One region of the Streptomyces sp. NPDC053076 genome, then DNA from elsewhere that is predicted to be linked to it. Evidence: riboswitches for the same ligand, from Rfam matches in the RefSeq annotation. Region 1 holds a riboswitch; each other region holds the start of a gene.

Evidence for each region. Region 1 has a riboswitch for cyclic di-AMP ahead of ACIGYR_RS34190 (transglycosylase family protein). Riboswitches for the same ligand answer to the same signal wherever they lie in the genome.
Region 2: another riboswitch for cyclic di-AMP. It lies ahead of ACIGYR_RS02985 (peptidoglycan DD-metalloendopeptidase family protein); the one in region 1 lies ahead of ACIGYR_RS34190 (transglycosylase family protein).
Region 3: another riboswitch for cyclic di-AMP. It lies ahead of ACIGYR_RS30160 (C40 family peptidase); the one in region 1 lies ahead of ACIGYR_RS34190 (transglycosylase family protein).
Region 4: another riboswitch for cyclic di-AMP. It lies ahead of ACIGYR_RS26340 (M23 family metallopeptidase); the one in region 1 lies ahead of ACIGYR_RS34190 (transglycosylase family protein).

The regions. Positions count from the first base shown of each region.
Region 1 covers NZ_JBITZL010000011.1:150,368-154,545, reverse strand. The annotation lists gene ACIGYR_RS34200 (septum formation initiator family protein) at 1-206, opposite strand, end outside; gene eno (phosphopyruvate hydratase) at 314-1,600, opposite strand; gene ACIGYR_RS34190 (transglycosylase family protein) at 1,911-2,615, opposite strand; cyclic di-AMP (ydaO/yuaA leader) riboswitch at 2,618-2,792, opposite strand; gene ACIGYR_RS34185 (transglycosylase family protein) at 2,976-4,043, opposite strand.
Region 2 covers NZ_JBITZL010000001.1:694,350-698,527, forward strand. The annotation lists gene ACIGYR_RS02980 (alpha-galactosidase) at 1-1,318, shown strand, start outside; cyclic di-AMP (ydaO/yuaA leader) riboswitch at 1,622-1,784, shown strand; gene ACIGYR_RS02985 (peptidoglycan DD-metalloendopeptidase family protein) at 1,790-2,734, shown strand; gene ACIGYR_RS02990 (SGNH/GDSL hydrolase family protein) at 2,980-3,765, shown strand; gene ACIGYR_RS02995 (TetR/AcrR family transcriptional regulator) at 4,013-4,178, opposite strand, start outside.
Region 3 covers NZ_JBITZL010000008.1:346,323-350,500, forward strand. The annotation lists gene ACIGYR_RS30150 (ATP-dependent Clp protease proteolytic subunit) at 1-632, shown strand, start outside; gene ACIGYR_RS30155 (hypothetical protein) at 640-945, shown strand; cyclic di-AMP (ydaO/yuaA leader) riboswitch at 1,287-1,519, shown strand; gene ACIGYR_RS30160 (C40 family peptidase) at 1,523-1,996, shown strand; gene ACIGYR_RS30165 (ATP-binding protein) at 2,240-2,698, opposite strand; gene ACIGYR_RS30170 (helix-turn-helix domain-containing protein) at 2,911-3,771, shown strand; gene ACIGYR_RS30175 (DUF397 domain-containing protein) at 3,781-4,002, shown strand; gene ACIGYR_RS30180 (8-amino-7-oxononanoate synthase) at 4,060-4,178, opposite strand, start outside.
Region 4 covers NZ_JBITZL010000007.1:21,179-25,356, forward strand. The annotation lists gene ACIGYR_RS26335 (aldo/keto reductase) at 1-625, opposite strand, end outside; gene ACIGYR_RS26340 (M23 family metallopeptidase) at 737-1,771, opposite strand; cyclic di-AMP (ydaO/yuaA leader) riboswitch at 1,779-1,948, opposite strand; tRNA gene ACIGYR_RS26345 (tRNA-Met) at 2,257-2,330, shown strand; gene ACIGYR_RS26350 (dihydrofolate reductase family protein) at 2,480-3,613, opposite strand; gene ACIGYR_RS26355 (MarR family winged helix-turn-helix transcriptional regulator) at 3,693-4,178, shown strand, end outside.

The DNA of each region.
Region 1 (4,178 bases):
CGCTGGGAGACGTACTGCCGCATCGGGTAGGCGAGCGCGACGATCAGCGTGCACAGCACCAGGGCGAGCAGCGCCGCGCGGCCGGTGAGCCGGGATCGGCGGGCCTGCCGCTTGGTCTGAGAGCGGTAGACACGGGCCGCCGTCTGCTCGCCCAGCAGCCTGAGCCTGGTCGCGGTGGAGAACCGGTCCCGGTCCTTCACGGCCATCTTCCCCGCCTCCCGTTCACACGCGCGTACGTCCCCGCACACGGTACGGGACCGGGTACGGGGACGTACGTACGACTGGCTAAGCCTTACGCCAGGTTGGGTCAGCCTCAGCCCTTGAAGCGCGGGAAGGCGGAGCGGCCGGCGTAGACCGCGGCGTCGTCGAGGATCTCCTCGATGCGCAGCAGCTGGTTGTACTTGGCGACGCGCTCGGAGCGGGCCGGGGCGCCGGTCTTGATCTGGCCGCAGTTGGTGGCGACGGCCAGGTCGGCGATGGTGACGTCCTCGGTCTCGCCGGAGCGGTGGGACATCATGCACTTGAAGCCGCTGCGCTGGGCCAGCTCGACGGCGTCCAGGGTCTCGGTCAGCGAGCCGATCTGGTTGACCTTGACCAGCAGGGCGTTGGCGGCGCCCTCCTCGATGCCGCGGGCCAGGCGCTCGGGGTTGGTGACGAACAGGTCGTCGCCGACCAGCTGGACCTTGTCGCCGAGACGGTCGGTGATGACCTTCCAGCCGGCCCAGTCGTCCTCGAACAGCGGGTCCTCGATGGAGACGAGCGGGTAGGCCGCGACGAGCTCCTCGTAGTACTCCGTCATCTCGGCGGCGGAGCGCTCCTTGCCCTCGAAGAGGTACTTGCCGTCCTTGTAGAACTCGGAGGCGGCGACGTCGAGCGCGAGGGCGATCTGCTCGCCGGGGGCGTAACCGGCCTCCTTGACGGCCTCGAGGATGAGGTCGAGGGCCTCGCGGTTGGAGCCGAGGTTCGGGGCGAAGCCGCCCTCGTCGCCGAGGCCGGTGGACAGGCCCTTGCTCTTCAGGACCTTCTTCAGCGTGTGGTAGACCTCGGTGCCCCAGCGCAGCGCCTCGGAGAAGGACTCCGCGCCGATCGGGGCGATCATGAACTCCTGGATGTCCACGTTGGAGTCGGCGTGCGAGCCGCCGTTCAGGATGTTCATCATCGGCACCGGCAGCAGGTGCGCGTTCGGGCCGCCCAGGTAGCGGAAGAGGGGGAGGTCGCTGGCCTCGGAGGCGGCGTGGGCGACGGCGAGCGAGACGCCGAGGATGGCGTTGGCGCCCAGGGAGCCCTTGTTGTCGGTGGCGTCCAGGTCGAACATGGCCTGGTCGATCAGGCGCTGCTCGGTGGCGTCGTAGCCGACCAGCTCCGGGCCGATCTGCTCGATGACGGCGAGGACGGCCTTCTCGACGCCCTTGCCCTGGTAGCGGTTGGGGTCACCGTCGCGCAGCTCGATGGCCTCGAAGGCGCCCGTCGAGGCGCCGGACGGGACGGCGGCACGACCCGTGCTGCCGTCGTCGAGGCCGACCTCGACCTCGACCGTGGGGTTGCCTCGGGAGTCCAGGATTTCCCGGGCTACGACGACGTCGATGGACGGCACGAGCATCTCCTTCTTGGATGTGACGCTGGAAGTGCGGGGCTGGTGTGCCTTGCGACTAGAGCCTAACCGTCCCAGGGGCGTCGGCCACCGACCGACCGTCCCGTGGACAAGCCGACGGTACCTTTTGTTTCTGCCCGAAACAAAGAGGTGCGGCGGACTTCCGTGCGCTGCGCACAAAAAAGCCCGCCCCGGTGCGTACGGGGGAACACGCACCGGGGCGGGGGGCCCGTGGGGGACGGGGGGTGACCCGCACGGGGGCCTTCAGGGTGGCCCGCACGGATGTGCGGGTCCTGTGGGCCGGCTGGGAGCCAGGTGGCTACTTCAGGTGCAGCTGCTGGCCCGGGTAGATGAGGTCGGCGTCCTCGACGATGTCCTTGTTCAGCTCGAACAGCTTCTTCCAGCCGCCCTGGACGTGGTGCTTCTCGGCGATGGTGCCGAGGGTGTCACCGGTGACGACCTTGTACTCGCCGTCGCCCTTCTTGACCGTCTTGCCGGTCGGGGTGGTGACGGTCTTGCTCTTGCTCGTGGACGCGGCCGGGCGCTCGGCGGAGCGGGAGGCGGCCTGCTGGTCGGTGGAGCGGGTGGTGGTGGTGGTGCCGCTGCCCGAGTCCGTGGTGGAGGGGGCGCTCGGGGCGGGGCCGCTGTTCGGGGTGCTCGACAGGCCCGTGCCGCAGACCGGCCAGGCACCCTTGCCCTGCGCGGCGAGAACCTTCTCGGCGACGGCGATCTGCTGCGCCTTGCCGGCCTTGTCGGCGGTGGCGGCGTACTGGGTGCCGCCGTACGCGGCCCAGGTGGAGGCGGAGAACTGGAGGCCGCCGTAGTAACCGTTGCCGGTGTTGATGGACCAGTTGCCGCCGGACTCGCACTGGGCGACCGTGTCCCACTCGGAGGTGGTGGCGGCGGAGGCGTTGCCGGCCGCCATCAGCGGGGCGGCGACGGCGGCGCCGGTGACACCGGCCAGCGCGACGGCGCGGACGGCCTTGGACGGACGGCGGTGCTTGCCCTTGCCGGTAAACAGCATGGAGATCCCCTCACCGACGCCTACGAGGTGAGCTGTCGGGTTCGGGCCGGTTGAGTTGCCCGGCCGCACCTCCCGCTTGCGCGGAGTGCGGCTTCACCCCCAGCCGGTTCCAGCTTCAAGTGCTGGCCCCGGCGCCTACCTTGGGTCCCCCGCTCCTGCCTACGGCGCTTTACGCGTCGACTGTTCCCGGGCAACCACTGGCAGGATTCGGCGTGGTGGCTGCCGGGGCTCGTGGTGACGAGCGGCCTCGACCGTAGACACGCGATCCGCGGAATTTCAAAGACGATCAGGGCTTCTGAGACTCATCCCACACTTTCGCCAAACCGGACATTAGGGCGCTAAGTGGGGCGTCAACTCCCGCTACTTCTTGCCCGTTTCGCCCCCGACTTCCAGGGTCTGACCGGCAGTGATGCGGCTCGGGTCGGGCCCGATGGCCTCCTTGTTCCCGGCGTACAGCGCGCGCCACCCGCCGTCGACGTCAAGGGAGTCGGCGATGGAGACCAGGGAGTCGCCCTCGCGGACGGTGTAGGTGCCCGGCTCGGGCGAGGCGTGCCGACCGGAGCCGGCGACACCCGGACCGTTTGTCACCGTTTCGTCCGCACTCGCCCCGCGGTGCCGTCCACCACTGCTGAGGGCCCCGGTGTCGACCAGGCTCCAAGAACCGGCAGCCTGCTGCGCGTTGGGCTCGGTCGCGGCGTCCGGGGTGGCCGTGGGAGCACCGTCGGCCCCCTGCGGACTTCCGGAGTCCCGCGAGGAGGACTTGTCGGACTTGGGAGTGTTGGTCCCGGTGGAACCGGTGGCCGTACCGGCGTCCTTGCCCGGCTTCGGGGTCGCCGTGCCGGTCTCGCCCGAGGAGGACCCGGTGCCGGAGCCGGTCCCGGTGCCGGTGGCGGAGCCGGTCCCGGTGGAGGACGACGAATCAGGCAGACCGGACGAGTCGGCGGTGCCGGAGGTGTCAGACGTGTCGGAACGGTCGGCCGATCCGGACGAGTGGCCCGGACCGTCGCTGTCACCGGAGTCGCCGACGCCCGTGTCGACGTCCACGGAGCCCGAGTCGGAGGTCAGACCGGACAGCAGGGCGCAGGTGGCCCAGGGCGTGGTGCCCCGGTCGGCGAGGATCTTCTCGGCGACGGCTATCTGCTGCAGACGGCTGGCCTGGTCGGCGCTGGCCGCGTACTGGGAGCCGCCGTACTTGTCCCAGTCGTCCTGCGAGATCTGCAGCCCGCCGTAGTAGCCGTTGCCGGTGTCCGCGCTCCAGGAGCCGCCGCTCTCGCACTCGGCCACCTTGTCCCAGGTCGTGCCGTCGGCCGCGTTGGCGCTCGCCGCGCCGAGGAGCGGGATGGCGATGGCGGAGCCGGTCACCCCGGCCGCGACGAGGAGGGCCGGTGCCTGGCGGGGGCGACGGTGTCGACCGTTCCCGGAGAGCATGCAGATGCCTTTCGAGCGACAGCGGGACCAGCGCGGCGGATGGTGCCGCTCGCCGCGCTGATGGGTGAACGTATCGGCACACGATCACTTGTCACAAGTTCATGCCGCACAGATCACGTGAAGATCACAGAGTTG
Region 2 (4,178 bases), on a different contig from region 1:
CCTCGATCCCGGGGAGTCGTACACCACTCCGGTCTTCGCGGGCCTGTGGAGCGACGACGGCTTCGGTGGCGCGAGCCGCACCTGGCACGCCTACCAGCGCGCTCACGTCATCCCGGACGCCGGGCAGGACCGGCCCGTGCTGTTCAACTCCTGGGAGGCCACGAACTTCGACATCTCCGAGGAGCAGCAGGCCGCCCTCGCCCGGCGGGCCGCGGAGATCGGCGTCGAGCTGTTCGTGGTGGACGACGGCTGGTTCGGCGCGCGCACCAGCGACCGCGCCGGACTCGGCGACTGGACGCCCAACCCCGACCGCTTCCCGCGCGGCCTCACGTCCCTCGCCGACCGGGTGCACGGCCTGGGCATGGGATTCGGCATCTGGGTCGAGCCCGAGATGGTCAACCCGGACAGCGACCTGTACCGGGCCCACCCCGACTGGGTGCAGTACCAACCGGGGCGGAAGCGGACGGAACTGCGCAATCAGCTCGTGCTCAACCTCGCGCGCGAGGACGTCCAGGAGTACCTGTGGGAGCGGCTGGACACGCTGCTGGCCGGCGCCCCGATCGACTACGTGAAGTGGGACTTCAACCGCTGCTTCACCGACGCCGGCTGGCCCGGGGAGGCGTACCCGCAGCGCCTGTGGGTGGACCACGTCCACGCCCTGTACGCCCTGCTGGACCGGCTGCGGGCGGCGCACCCAGGGGTCGCCTTCGAGTCGTGCTCGGGTGGCGGCGGCCGGATCGACCTCGGCGTGCTCGGCCGCACCGACCAGGTGTGGACCTCCGACAACACCGACCCGCTGGACCGGCTCGCCGTCCAGCACGGCTTCACCCAGATCCATCCCGCGCGCGTGATGGCCGCCTGGGTCACCGACAGCCCCAACACCCAGCTCAACGGGCGGGTCAGCTCGCTGCGCTTCCGGTTCGTCAGCGCCATGGCGGGCGTGCTCGGGGTCGGCGGCGACCTGACGGTGTGGAGCGCGGAGGAGCTGGCCGAGGCGCGCCGATGGGTGGAGCTGTACAAGGAGATCCGCCCGGTCGTCCAGCGCGGCGACCTGTACCGGCTGCGACCCCCGACGGGCGGTCTGAGCGCCGTCCAGTACGTCCTGGGGGAGGAGGCGGTCGTCCTCGCCTGGCTCCAGGCGCAGAGCTACGGCGAGCCGGTACCGGCGGTGCGGCTGCGCGGACTCGACCCGACAGCATCGTACGAATGCCGCGAAACGGGCGAAGTGCACCGAGGTGCAGTGTTGCTGCACCACGGCTTGCGCATGGAACTCAAGGGTGACCTGGATGCGACGATTGTCAGACTGCATCGCATCTGATCTCTCCGTCCGAAATGGGATCCTTCATTGCAACTCGCCATGGAATGGGGGGTCCCGCGGGAGAGGTGCGTGAGGAGCGTCATATCCGTGACCGTGCGTCGCTCGTCATGTACACGTAATAACGCTGCCGAAAAGGCGAATTGCAGGGTGACGGGCCCAGGAATTCACTCTGGGTGACCGCCAGCTCCCGTATCCGATCACCCGGAACCCCGACGACGGGAACCAGCTGCTTGTTCCCGTGCGTCTCGCTCGCTTACGTTCGCCACCAATCCGGACGGAACGCCGAATCCTGCCGCCGCCCGGAGTCCCCACACACTTGACCCGCGTCGGCAGGAGCGGGGGACCCACCAGGTACGACTGCCTGTCCCGGTCTCCGCGACAGGCTAGGGGTGCAGCCGTGCCGCGCACGGCCGGGCAGCTCCAGCCCGAACCCGACAGCTGACCTCGCAGGCGCCGGAGAGGAATCGCGCCATGCCCGCCAAGGGTAAGCACCGCCGCCCCAAGACCCCGCGTTTTTCCCGCTCCATCGCCGTCGCCGGAACCGGTGGCGCCGCCCTGGCCCTCCCGCTTCTCGGAGCCACCGGAGCGCACGCCGCCACCCCCGCGCAGTCGCTTTCCGGAAAGACCGTGCTGACCCTTCCGGGAACGGCGAAGAAGACCGCCGCGCAGCCCGAGTCGGGAGTGCGCGGCTACACCGTACGCAGCGGCGACTGCCTCGCGACGATCGCCGAGGAGCAGCACGTCAGCGGCGGCTGGCAGCGGCTCTACGACGACAACCGCCAGGCCGTCGGCGCCGACCCGTCGCTCATCCACCCGGGTCTGAAGCTCACCCTCGGCAAGAAGGCCGCGCCGGCCCGCACCGAGTCCGCCGCCCCGCGGCACACCTCCGCCGCCCCGCAGCACTCCTCGGCCGCCCCGAAGCCCTCCCGGCCGGCCACCTCCCGGGCCGCCCGGACGTCCCCGGCGTCCCCGGGAACCGGGTCCGGTCCCGCGCAGTCCACCTCCACCGGCTACACCCTCCCGGTGACCGGTGCCACCATCGGCACCGGCTACCACGTGGCCGGCAGCATGTGGTCCAGCGGCTACCACACGGGCGTCGACTTCGTCGTGCCCACCGGCACCCCCGTCAAGGCCGTCGCCGCGGGCACGGTCGTCTCCGCCGGCTGGGGCGGCGCGTACGGCAACCAGGTCGTCATCAAGCTGAACGACGGCCACTACGCCCAGTACGCCCACCTGTCGCAGCTCTCCGTCTCGGCCGGCCAGGCCGTCACCGCGGGCCTGCAGATCGGCCTGTCCGGTGCCACCGGCAACGTGACGGGTCCGCACCTGCACTTCGAGATCCGCACCACGCCGGACTACGGCTCCGACCTCGACCCCGTCGGCTATCTCCGCGAGCACGGCGTCGCCGTCGGCTGACGACCGGCGCCCTGCGCACCACCTGCCTGACACGCTGCCGAAGGCCGGACCCGCGATCCCCGGGTCCGGCCTTCGGTGTGCCCGTCTCCAACAGCCCCGCGAGCGACGGTATTCCTGATATCGCAAACTCTTTACGAGTGGCCCATCTCACCGTTCGTCAACCTCGGCCTACGGTCGCGTAAGTCACATCCGAAGGTGAATCATGGTCCGACGTGGCAGACGATTCGAAGAGTGACAACAGATCAGTGATCGGGTCGTACGTGGCGGTGGGGGACAGCTTCACCGAGGGCGTCGGCGACCCCGGGCCCGACGGGGCGTTCGTGGGCTGGGCCGACCGGTTCGCGGTGTTGCTGGCCGACCGGCGCCCCGAGGGCGACTTCCGGTACACCAACCTCGCCGTGCGCGGGAAGTTGCTGGACCAGATCGTGGCCGACCAGCTCCCGCAGGCCGTGGACATGGCCCCGGACCTGGTCTCCTTCTGCGCGGGCGGCAACGACATCATCCGCCCGGGCACCGATCCGGACGAGGTGGCCGAGCGCTTCGAACGCGCCGTGGCCCAACTGGCCGAGGCCGCCGGCACCGTGCTGGTGACGACCGGGTTCGACACCCGCGGCGTCCCCTTGCTCAAGCATCTGCGGGGCAAGATCGCCACCTACAACGGGCATGTCCGGGCCATCGCCGACCGGTACGGCTGTCCCGTCCTGGACCTGTGGTCCCTGAAGTCCGTGCAGGACCGCAGGGCTTGGGACAGCGACCGGCTGCACCTCTCGCCCGAGGGGCACACGCGCGTGGCGCTGCGGGCCGGACAGGCCCTCGGTCTGGAGATCCCGGCCGACCCGGAACAGCCGTGGCCGCCGCTGCCGCCCCGGGGCACCCTGGACATCCGCCGTGACGACGTCCAGTGGGCGCGCGAGTACCTCGTCCCCTGGATCGGGCGCCGGCTGCGCGGAGAGTCCTCCGGCGACCATGTGACCGCCAAGGGCGCGCTGTCGCCGGACGACATCAAGACGTGGATCGCCTCCGTGGCCTGACACCGCCGACCACACCCCGGACCGCCTGCGCACGCGGTCCGGGGTGGCGCGCACAAGCTGTTCCGGGCGGCTCGCACTGGCCGGTTGCGACCGGCTCGTTCAAGCGGCTGCGGATCGCCTGGGCCTCGTACCAGCGGTTCGAAGTGGCGCACACGAGCGGTCGGGGTAGCTCAAGCGGTGCGGGGTGGCTCACGCACGCGGTCCGGGGTGGCTCGCGGAAGCGGTTCCGGGCGGCTCGTGCGCGCGTTCACCGCTCCCGTTCGGTCAACGCCGCCAGGTCCAGGCCCAGTTCCCGGGCGAGGGCGTCGTCCACCCACTCCTGCGCCCGGGACCGCGCGACCGCGCCCGGGTACGACGTCAGCTGCACAGCCAGCCCGTCCAGCAGCGCGGTCAGCCGAAGCGCCGCACCGACA
Region 3 (4,178 bases), on a different contig from region 1:
CCCGATCGTTCGCCCGCCATGTCCTGCCCGAGTTCACCGAGCGCACCGGAGCCGCCGTGCGCACCCTCGATCCGTACGCGAAGCTCTTCGAGGACCGGATCGTCTTCCTCGGCAGCCCGGTCGACAACGCGGCGGCGAGCGACGTGACGGCCCAGCTCATGTACCTCGAACACGCCGCCCCGGACCAGGACATCACCCTGTACCTCAACTCGCCGGGCGGCTCCTTCGAGGCCATGGCGGCGATCTACGACACGATGCAGTACGTCAGTTGCGACGTGGCGACCTACTGCCTGGGGCAGGCCGCGGCCTCGGCCGCGGTGCTGCTCGCGGCCGGCGCCCCGGGCAAGCGGTTCACGCTGCCCGGCGCCCGGATCGTGATGGAACAGCCCTCGCTGCCGGAGCCGGTGCGCGGCCAGCCCAGCGACCTCCTCATCCAGGCCGAAGAGTTGTCCCGGGTCCGCGGGACGCTGGAGGAGATGCTCGTCCGGCACACGGGGCGCACGGCCGAGCAGGTCCACGAGGATCTGGAGCGTGACCTGGTCCTGGACGCCTCCGGGGCGCTCGCGTACGGACTTGTGGACGGCATCGTGCCCAGCCGCCGGGACACGCCCGGCGCACCGGACGCGAGGTGAGCCACCCATGCTGCCGGAACTTCCACCGCTGCCCGCCCTGACCCGCGCCGAGGGCGAGCTGGTCGACCGTTACCTGGAGGCGATCGACCTGCTGGGGCGCATCAACCCCGCCAGGCACGGTGACACCTACGCCGGACTGCGTGCGGCCCAGGCCCTGGTGCGCAAGGCGGCAGAGCTGCGGGACGCGCTCGCGCTGATGCACCGGCGGGGCGAGACGGAGCTGCACGGGGACACGCTGGCACGGGCGCTGCGGGTGCTGGACGGTGAACGCCGCGCCGCTCGCGTCGCGCTCCCGACCGACGGCGTGGGCTGAGGCGGACATCCGGCGGGACCGTCGGAACCCGCGCGTCGACACGCGTCGTTCGGACCGGACTTGAAACGGCCCGAACGACGTACCGCCGACCGGTGGACATCCTGATCGTTTTCCGGGGCTCCCGAGTTGCGCAACGCGCGGGTTCGTGTGTCGCCGGACGACCCCTTTCCCCAGGTCCGGGGCTACGTCCGGGAATTGACGGAAGCTCGAACAGAGCAGTGTCCACCCGAACGGGCGAGTGGTGAGTAACGCCACAAATCCACGGTTCCGTTGGGATTTTCTGACAGTCGTGCGTCAAGATCCCTGTCTGACGACAAGCCCCCGCCACCGCGGCGGGGCGATCCGGGCGGACGCCGAGTCCTGCCGCCGCCCGGATGACCGGTCGACAGGAGTGGATCGGCAGGAGTGGAGGACCCAGGCAAGGCGGGTCACCGGAACGGATGTCCGTCTGTTCGACACAGACGGAACGGACGCTCCCAGCGACCCTTGGGGTGAAGCCGTGGCAACGCGGCCGGGCAACTTCGCCAGCCCGAATCCGACAGGTCATCCTTCACAGGCGGCTGACGAAGGGTTGCGCATGACTGCGCTCAATCGTGTCCCGTCGCTGATGGCCCGGGCCGGCACGGCCTCGGCTCTCACCCTCGCCGCCGTGGGCGGCTCGATCGCGGTGCCCGGCCTCGCCACCGACGCCTCCGCCGCGACCATCGCGACGAAAGCACTCAAGGTCGCGGCCTCCAAGAAGGGTGCCCCGTACAGCTGGGGCGCCAGCGGACCGCGCAGGTTCGACTGCTCGGGGCTGACGCTCTACTCGTTCAAGAAGGCGGGCAAGAAGCTGCCGCGGACCGCCGCCCAGCAGTACAACAAGACCCACCATGTCTCCTCCCGCAGCCGCAAGGCCGGCGACCTGGTGTTCTTCCACTCGGGTTCCAGCGTGTACCACGTCGGCATCTACGCCGGCCACGGCAAGATCTGGCACGCCCCGAGGACCGGGGACGTGGTCAGGCTCCAGAAGATCTGGACGAAGAGCGTGTGGTACGGCCGGGTGAGCTGACCCGCCGCGAGGCCAGGAGCGGCTCCAGCAGCCGGGCCGCTCCCAGCGCCGCCGGCGCCGCTCCGGCGCCCGCCTGGAGCCCACGGGCGGCCCCCCGGGGGCGTGCTGCCGCTGGACACTTCTCGACCGCCGGAGGCCCTCCGCTGCCGCCGGCGGTCGAGCGCGTTCCGCCGGGCGCGTCGCGACGTACGGCTGTCGGTCGCGGACCACGACCCGCCGTTCAGGTCACCGCGGCACCCGGGGCTACTGCTCCTGCGGTCGTCCCGCTGGGACCGGTGCCGCCGGGAGCGCCCAGGGGAGTTCGATGGAGACCGTCTTGCCGCCCTCACGGGTGGGGCGGATGCGGAGTCTGCCGCCGCACTCCGCCGTGAGGCAGCGGATGATGACCATGCCGCGCCCGTTGTCCTGCTGGACGGCGGCGGGCAGTCTCTTGGGGAAGCGGGGATGGCTGTCCGTGACGCCGATGCGCAGGTGTTCGTCATGGTGCAGCGCGATGTCGACCGTGAAGGTGGGTGACTGACCGAAGGTGTGCTGTACGGCGTTCGTGGCGAGTTCGGAGACGATGAGGCGGACGGTGTCGGCCGCTTCCGTGTCCGACGGCAGGCCCCACTCCACCAGGGTGCCCACGACGTAGGAGCGGGCGGCGGAGACCGAGGCGGGATCGCTCGGCAGGGTGACGGATGCTTCCAGATGGTCTGCCATGGCGACGTCGTCCCTTTCCCGCGGGACCGCGGTCCGACATACGGCGGAGGGTTCGAGTACGGTCCCGGACTGGTGCTTGCCCGCCAGACTGCCATCACCGGGCCGACACGGGGTGCGATCCACCAAGATATGCATATATCTGTCGCTCGAAGCGGTGAACTCTGCGACGCGAGACCGTATTTGGTCGGCCCATAAGGAGTAAGGAAGAGCCTATGCAGAACGGTCCGGCAGTGCGGCGTCGCAAACTGGGCGCCGAACTGCGCACGCTGCGTACCGGCGCCGGGCTCACGAGCGGTGAGGCGGCCCGGCTGGTCGGCTGGCACCAGTCGAAGGTGAGCCGCATCGAGACCGGCGCCAGTGGTGTGAAACCGGCCGATCTGCGGTTACTGCTCGACGCCTACGGGGTGCGGGACAGACATCTGCGCGAGTTGCTGCTGATGCTGTCGGGGTCGGACGACACCGGCGGCCGGCACCGCTGGTGGCACGCCTATCGCGGGGTGCTGCCGCCGACCTACCGCGACTTCATCAGCCTGGAGTCGCAGGCGAGCGCGATGCGCACCCTGGAGACCACGGTCGTGCCCGGCCTGCTGCAGACCCCCGAGTACGCCCGCGCGGTGACCCGGGCGGCGGTGAAGGACCTCGACGAGGACCGGCTGGACACGCTGGTGGAGGTGCGTCTGGCCAGGCAGGACGTACTGCGTTCGAACCCGCCGCTGGTGCTGAGCGCCGTGCTGGACGAGGCGGTGCTGCGCCGCGAGGTCGGCGGTCCCGGGGTGATGGCCCGGCAGCTGGAGCGGCTGATGGAGGCCGCCCGCCTGCCCCAGGTGCGGCTCCAGGTGTTGCCCTTCGCGGCGGGAGCCCATGTCGGCCTCACCGGGCCTTTCGTTATTTTCTCATTTCCGAGCACTTCTGATCTGGACGTAGTTGTTGTCGACCAGTTGACGAGTAGCCTCTACCTGGAACGGAAAGAAGACCTGATGACCTACTCCGAGGCCTTCAGCACTCTTCAGTTCCATGCCCTTTCCCCCCAGGAATCGTTGGACTACATCGCCGGGATAGGTGACGGCGCGTAAGGAGGCACCATGTCAGCTCTGCCTCGGAACGTCCCTGCCAGTATCGATCTGAAACACGTGCGCTGGCTGCGCAGCAGCTACAGCACGGGAGCCAACAACTGCGTGGAGACGGCCCGGCCGCACTCCGGACCCGCGGCCGGGCTGCTCGCCGTGCGCGACTCGAAGCTCCCCACCGGACCCGCGCTGCTCTTCTCCCCCGCCAGCTGGGCGGGCTTCGTCACCACGCTCTGATCGAAATCGATCAAATTCTCTGCACACTCGTGCGACACACGGCCGTGTCACGCCGACTCATGGTCGCGTTTCGCCGATGACTCGTACAGCGCGTTCGATCTCGGCCCCGGTGAGGTCCGCGCGGGCGGTCAGCCTCAGCCGTGAGATGCCGTCGGGCACGGAGGGAGGACGGAAGC
Region 4 (4,178 bases), on a different contig from region 1:
GGACGGCGGACAGGCCCGCGCGGGCGGCGAGGTCCTGGAGCGGGCCCTCGTAGGTGTCGCGGGAGACCAGGTTGTAGTGCGGCTGGAGGGCGACATAGCGGGCGAGGCCCTCGCGGTCGGAGAAGTCGAGGGACGCCTGAAGGCGCTCGGCGGTGATGTTGGAGGCGCCGATGTGCCGGACCTTGCCGGCCTTCACCAGCTCGTCCAGCGCGCCGACGATCTCCTCGACCGGCACCTCGGGCTGGTCGAAATGGGTGTAGTAGAGGTCGATGTAATCGGTGCCCAGGCGGCGCAGGGAGGCGTCGGCGGCGGCCTTGAGGTTGGCGGCGGACAGCCCCTGGAACTGCGGATGCTGGCTGACCTTGGTCGCGATGACGACATCGGATCGGTTGCCGCGCGCCGTGACCCACTTGCCGATGATCGTCTCGGATTCGCCGCCCTGGTTGCCCTCGATCCAGGCGGAGTAGGAGTCGGCGGTGTCGATGAAGTTGCCGCCGGCCGCCGTGTAGGCGTCGAGGACGGCGAAGGAGGTCTGCTCGTCGGCGGTCCAGCCGAAGACGTTGCCACCGAGCGAGAGCGGGAAGACCTCGAGGTCGGAAGAGCCGAGTTTACGAAGTGACGTCATACGTCATGCCAACACCGGCGGGGGACGATCGCATCCCGCCCCGCCGGCGCCGAGTTCCCGCGAAGGCGTCCCGCCACGACGCCCGCGAGGCTTCCCGCTGAGGGCGGCCCGTCAGGGGTTGACGCCCTTGTCCCGCAGCCACGCCATCGGGTCGATCCCGGTGGCCTGACCGCCGGGGTGGACCTCCAGGTGCAGGTGCGGTCCGGTGACGTTGCCGGTGGCGCCGACGCGGCCGATGACCTGACCGGTGGAGACCTTCTGGCCGACGGAGACGTTGATCGAGGACTGGTGGCAGAACCACAGCTCGGTGCCGTCGTCCAGGGTGAGGATCGTGCGGTAGCCGTAGGAGCCGGCGTAGCCCGCCTCGGTGATCGTGCCGCTGTGGACGGCCTTGATCAGGGAGCCGGTGGGGGCGGCGAAGTCCAGACCGGTGTGGTAGCCGGAGGACCACATCGAGCCGGCCTGGCCGAACGTCGAGGTGATCGTGTAGGAGGAGGTCGGCAGCGTGTACTGCTTGGCCAGCTCGGCCAGCCGCTTCTCCTCGGCCGCCTTCTTGGCGTCCGCCTCCGCCTTCTCCTTGGCCTCGGCGGCCTTGGCGGCGGCCTCCTTCTCGGCCTTGGCGGCGGCCTCGGCGCTCCGCTTCTCGGCGGCGGCGAGCGCGACGGCGGTGGCCTTGGTCTCGGCCTGGCCCTGCTGCTGCTCGGCCTGGGCCATGATCCGGCTGCGCAGCACCTCGCCCGCGTCCGTGGAGTCCTCGCCCTCGGCGGAGGACACGCCGACGCTGCTCAGCGTCGCGGTGGCCTGCGCCGGCTGGGGGTCCGCGGAGCCGTCGTCGAAGAGGGAGCCGACGGAGGGCAGGTCCGGCATGGAGATGGAGACCGGCGGCTTGCCGGTGTTGGCGCTGGCCATGCCGCCCGCGCCGACCGCGGCGATGACGCCGACGCCGAGGACGGTGGAGCTGCGCGCGAAGCCGCCGCGCTGCTTGGCGACGCGGTGCCGGCCGCGGACCGGGGTGACGGAGTCCTCAGTGGGGTTCCACTCCTCCCAGGGCCCCTCCTCGGCGCGGTAGGCGCCGTACCCGAAGGTCTCGGTCTCGCGCTGTGCCGGTATGGACGGGGCTTCGGGGACAGACCGGTTGGACGCCACGCGGGCGTGCTCCTTTCCTTCCTCCGCCTACCGGGTTAGCTGACGGGTTCGGAGCAGGAAGGTCTCCTACGCGCGTATACCGATCGTGGACTCCCATGAGTTCACGGCGATATCCGCGTGATTCACCCCAAAGTGGTGGTTCCCCGGTTCCCTCGCGGGATTCGGCGCGTGCGCACGGAGCCGTCTCTTGTGACGGCTGGGACGACCGCGCTGCGTTATCGAACGTTAATAGACCTGCCAGTCACTTTCCAAGCTGTTCGACTTGATCATTAACGTTCTCGGCGACGGAGTTATCGCCCAGTAACCCGTCAAACCGGGCGAGTTGACCTAAGGGCCAGAAGCGTTCAGTAGTCACTGGCAGTTTTGATGGTGACTCAGTCGTCACCGCACGGCGGTCGCCCGGTCACCTTGGGTGACGGTCGGCAGGCGGGACGGGAAGCGTGTGCAAAGCACCCCAGGGATGACGTATGCTGGTGACACAACGACGCGGGGTGGAGCAGCTCGGTAGCTCGCTGGGCTCATAACCCAGAGGTCGCAGGTTCAAATCCTGTCCCCGCTACTGAACACTCAGGGCCCGGAATCCATCGGATTCCGGGCCCTGAGTGTTTTCGGCGCGCGACAGCGCCCCCGAAGGGGCACGGCGACCGTGCGCGACCGACCACGACGACCCGGCGGTCACGCACGGAAACCGTCGCCGACCGGTGGCACTCAGCCCGGCAGGTGCGCGTTCGGCGCCTTGGCGAGACCCTCCAGCTCCGGGAGTACGACGACCCGGGCGCCCGCGGCGGTCAGGAGACCCGTGCCGTCGGCGCCGGTGACGAACGTGTCGGGTTCGCGCCAGGCGGTGACCACCCGCCGCACCCCGGCCCGCAGGATCAGCTCGGCGCAGGGAGCCGGCCGGGAGGCGCGGCGGGCGCAGGGCTCCAGGCTGCTGTAGACCGTGGCGCCGGGCAGCCGCGGGTCGGCGGCGTCGGTCTTCGCGAGCGCCGCCTCCTCCGCGTGGGCCACCGGGTCGGTGCCCTCACGCGAGTGGGCACGGGCCAGCTCCGTGCCGTCGGCGGCGACCACCACCGCGCCGACGCTGAACGCCGTCTCCGAGGGCGGACACAGGGCCGCGAGTTCACAGGCGGCACGCAGCCAGTGGCGGTCGGCCGCGGTGGGGACCGGGCCGGTGCCGGGGGCGGTGGGTGCGTAGCGCATGAGGACGACGTCCTCGATCCGGCGGGTGTCGAGCAGGCGCAGGCGCCCGCCCTGGTAGCCGCCGGTCCCGAACAGCCGCGGGGCCGCCGGGTCCCCGACGAACAGCGGGGCGAGGACCAGCTGGAGTTCGTCGGCCAGGCCCTGCTGGAGGAGCTGGGTGTGGACCGTGCCGCCGCCCTCGACCATCAGGCGCCCGACTCCGCGCACGTCGTGCAGATGCTCCAGCAGTGCCCGCCAGTCCAGGGCGCGGCCGAGCGGGACGACGTCCGCGGTGCGGCCGAGGAGACGGGCGGCCCGTTCCGCGCCCTCGTCGGTGGTGTAGACGAGCTTCTCGCCGCCGGTGTGCCAGAAGTTGGCGTCCGGGTCGAGGTCGCCGGAGCCGGTGACGGTGACCTTCAGCGGGTACTCCGGCCGGCCCGTCGCGCCGCGGGCCGCGCGCCGCCGGGCGGAGTTGACCAGCAGGCGGGGGTTGTCGGCGCGGATCGTGCCGGCGCCGACGAGGATGGCGTCGACGGAGGCCCGTACCTCGTCGACCCGGTCGAAGTCGGCCGGGCTGGACAGCAGGAGCCGTTCGGGGCCGGTGTCGTCCAGGTAGCCGTCGAGGGAGACGGCGGCGGACAGCAGCACGTACGGCAGGGGCATCGACGCCCTCTCTTCCGGAGGCGGACGGTGGACAGACGGACCGCTTGGTTCAAGTTTGAAACAAACCTACACTGGCGGCATGACGACCCGCTGGCTCAGCCCCGAGGAGCAGCGCGCCTGGCGCGCCTACATCGCCGCCTCCCGCCTCCTGGAGGACGCGATCGACCGGCAGCTCCAGCAGGAGGGCGGCATGCCGCACCTGTTCTACTCGGTGCTGGCCAACCTCTCCGACGCACCCGGCCGGCGACTGCGCATGACCGATCTCGCCGAGACGCTGAAGATCACCCGCAGCCGGCTGACGTACGCGGTGACCCGGCTGGAACGGGACGGCCTGGTGCGCCGGGAGAACTGCGACCAGGACAAGCGCGGCTCGGTCGCGGTGCTGACCGACGAGGGGACGGCCGTACTGGAGCGTACGGCACCCGGGCACGTCGAGACGGTCCGCGCCCTGCTGTTCGACCGGATCACCCCGGAACAGGTGGGGCAGCTGGCGGAGATCTGCACGGGGATCGCGCGCGGCCTCCAGGGCGACGACGACGCCCGCTCCGGCGCCGACGGTGTCCCC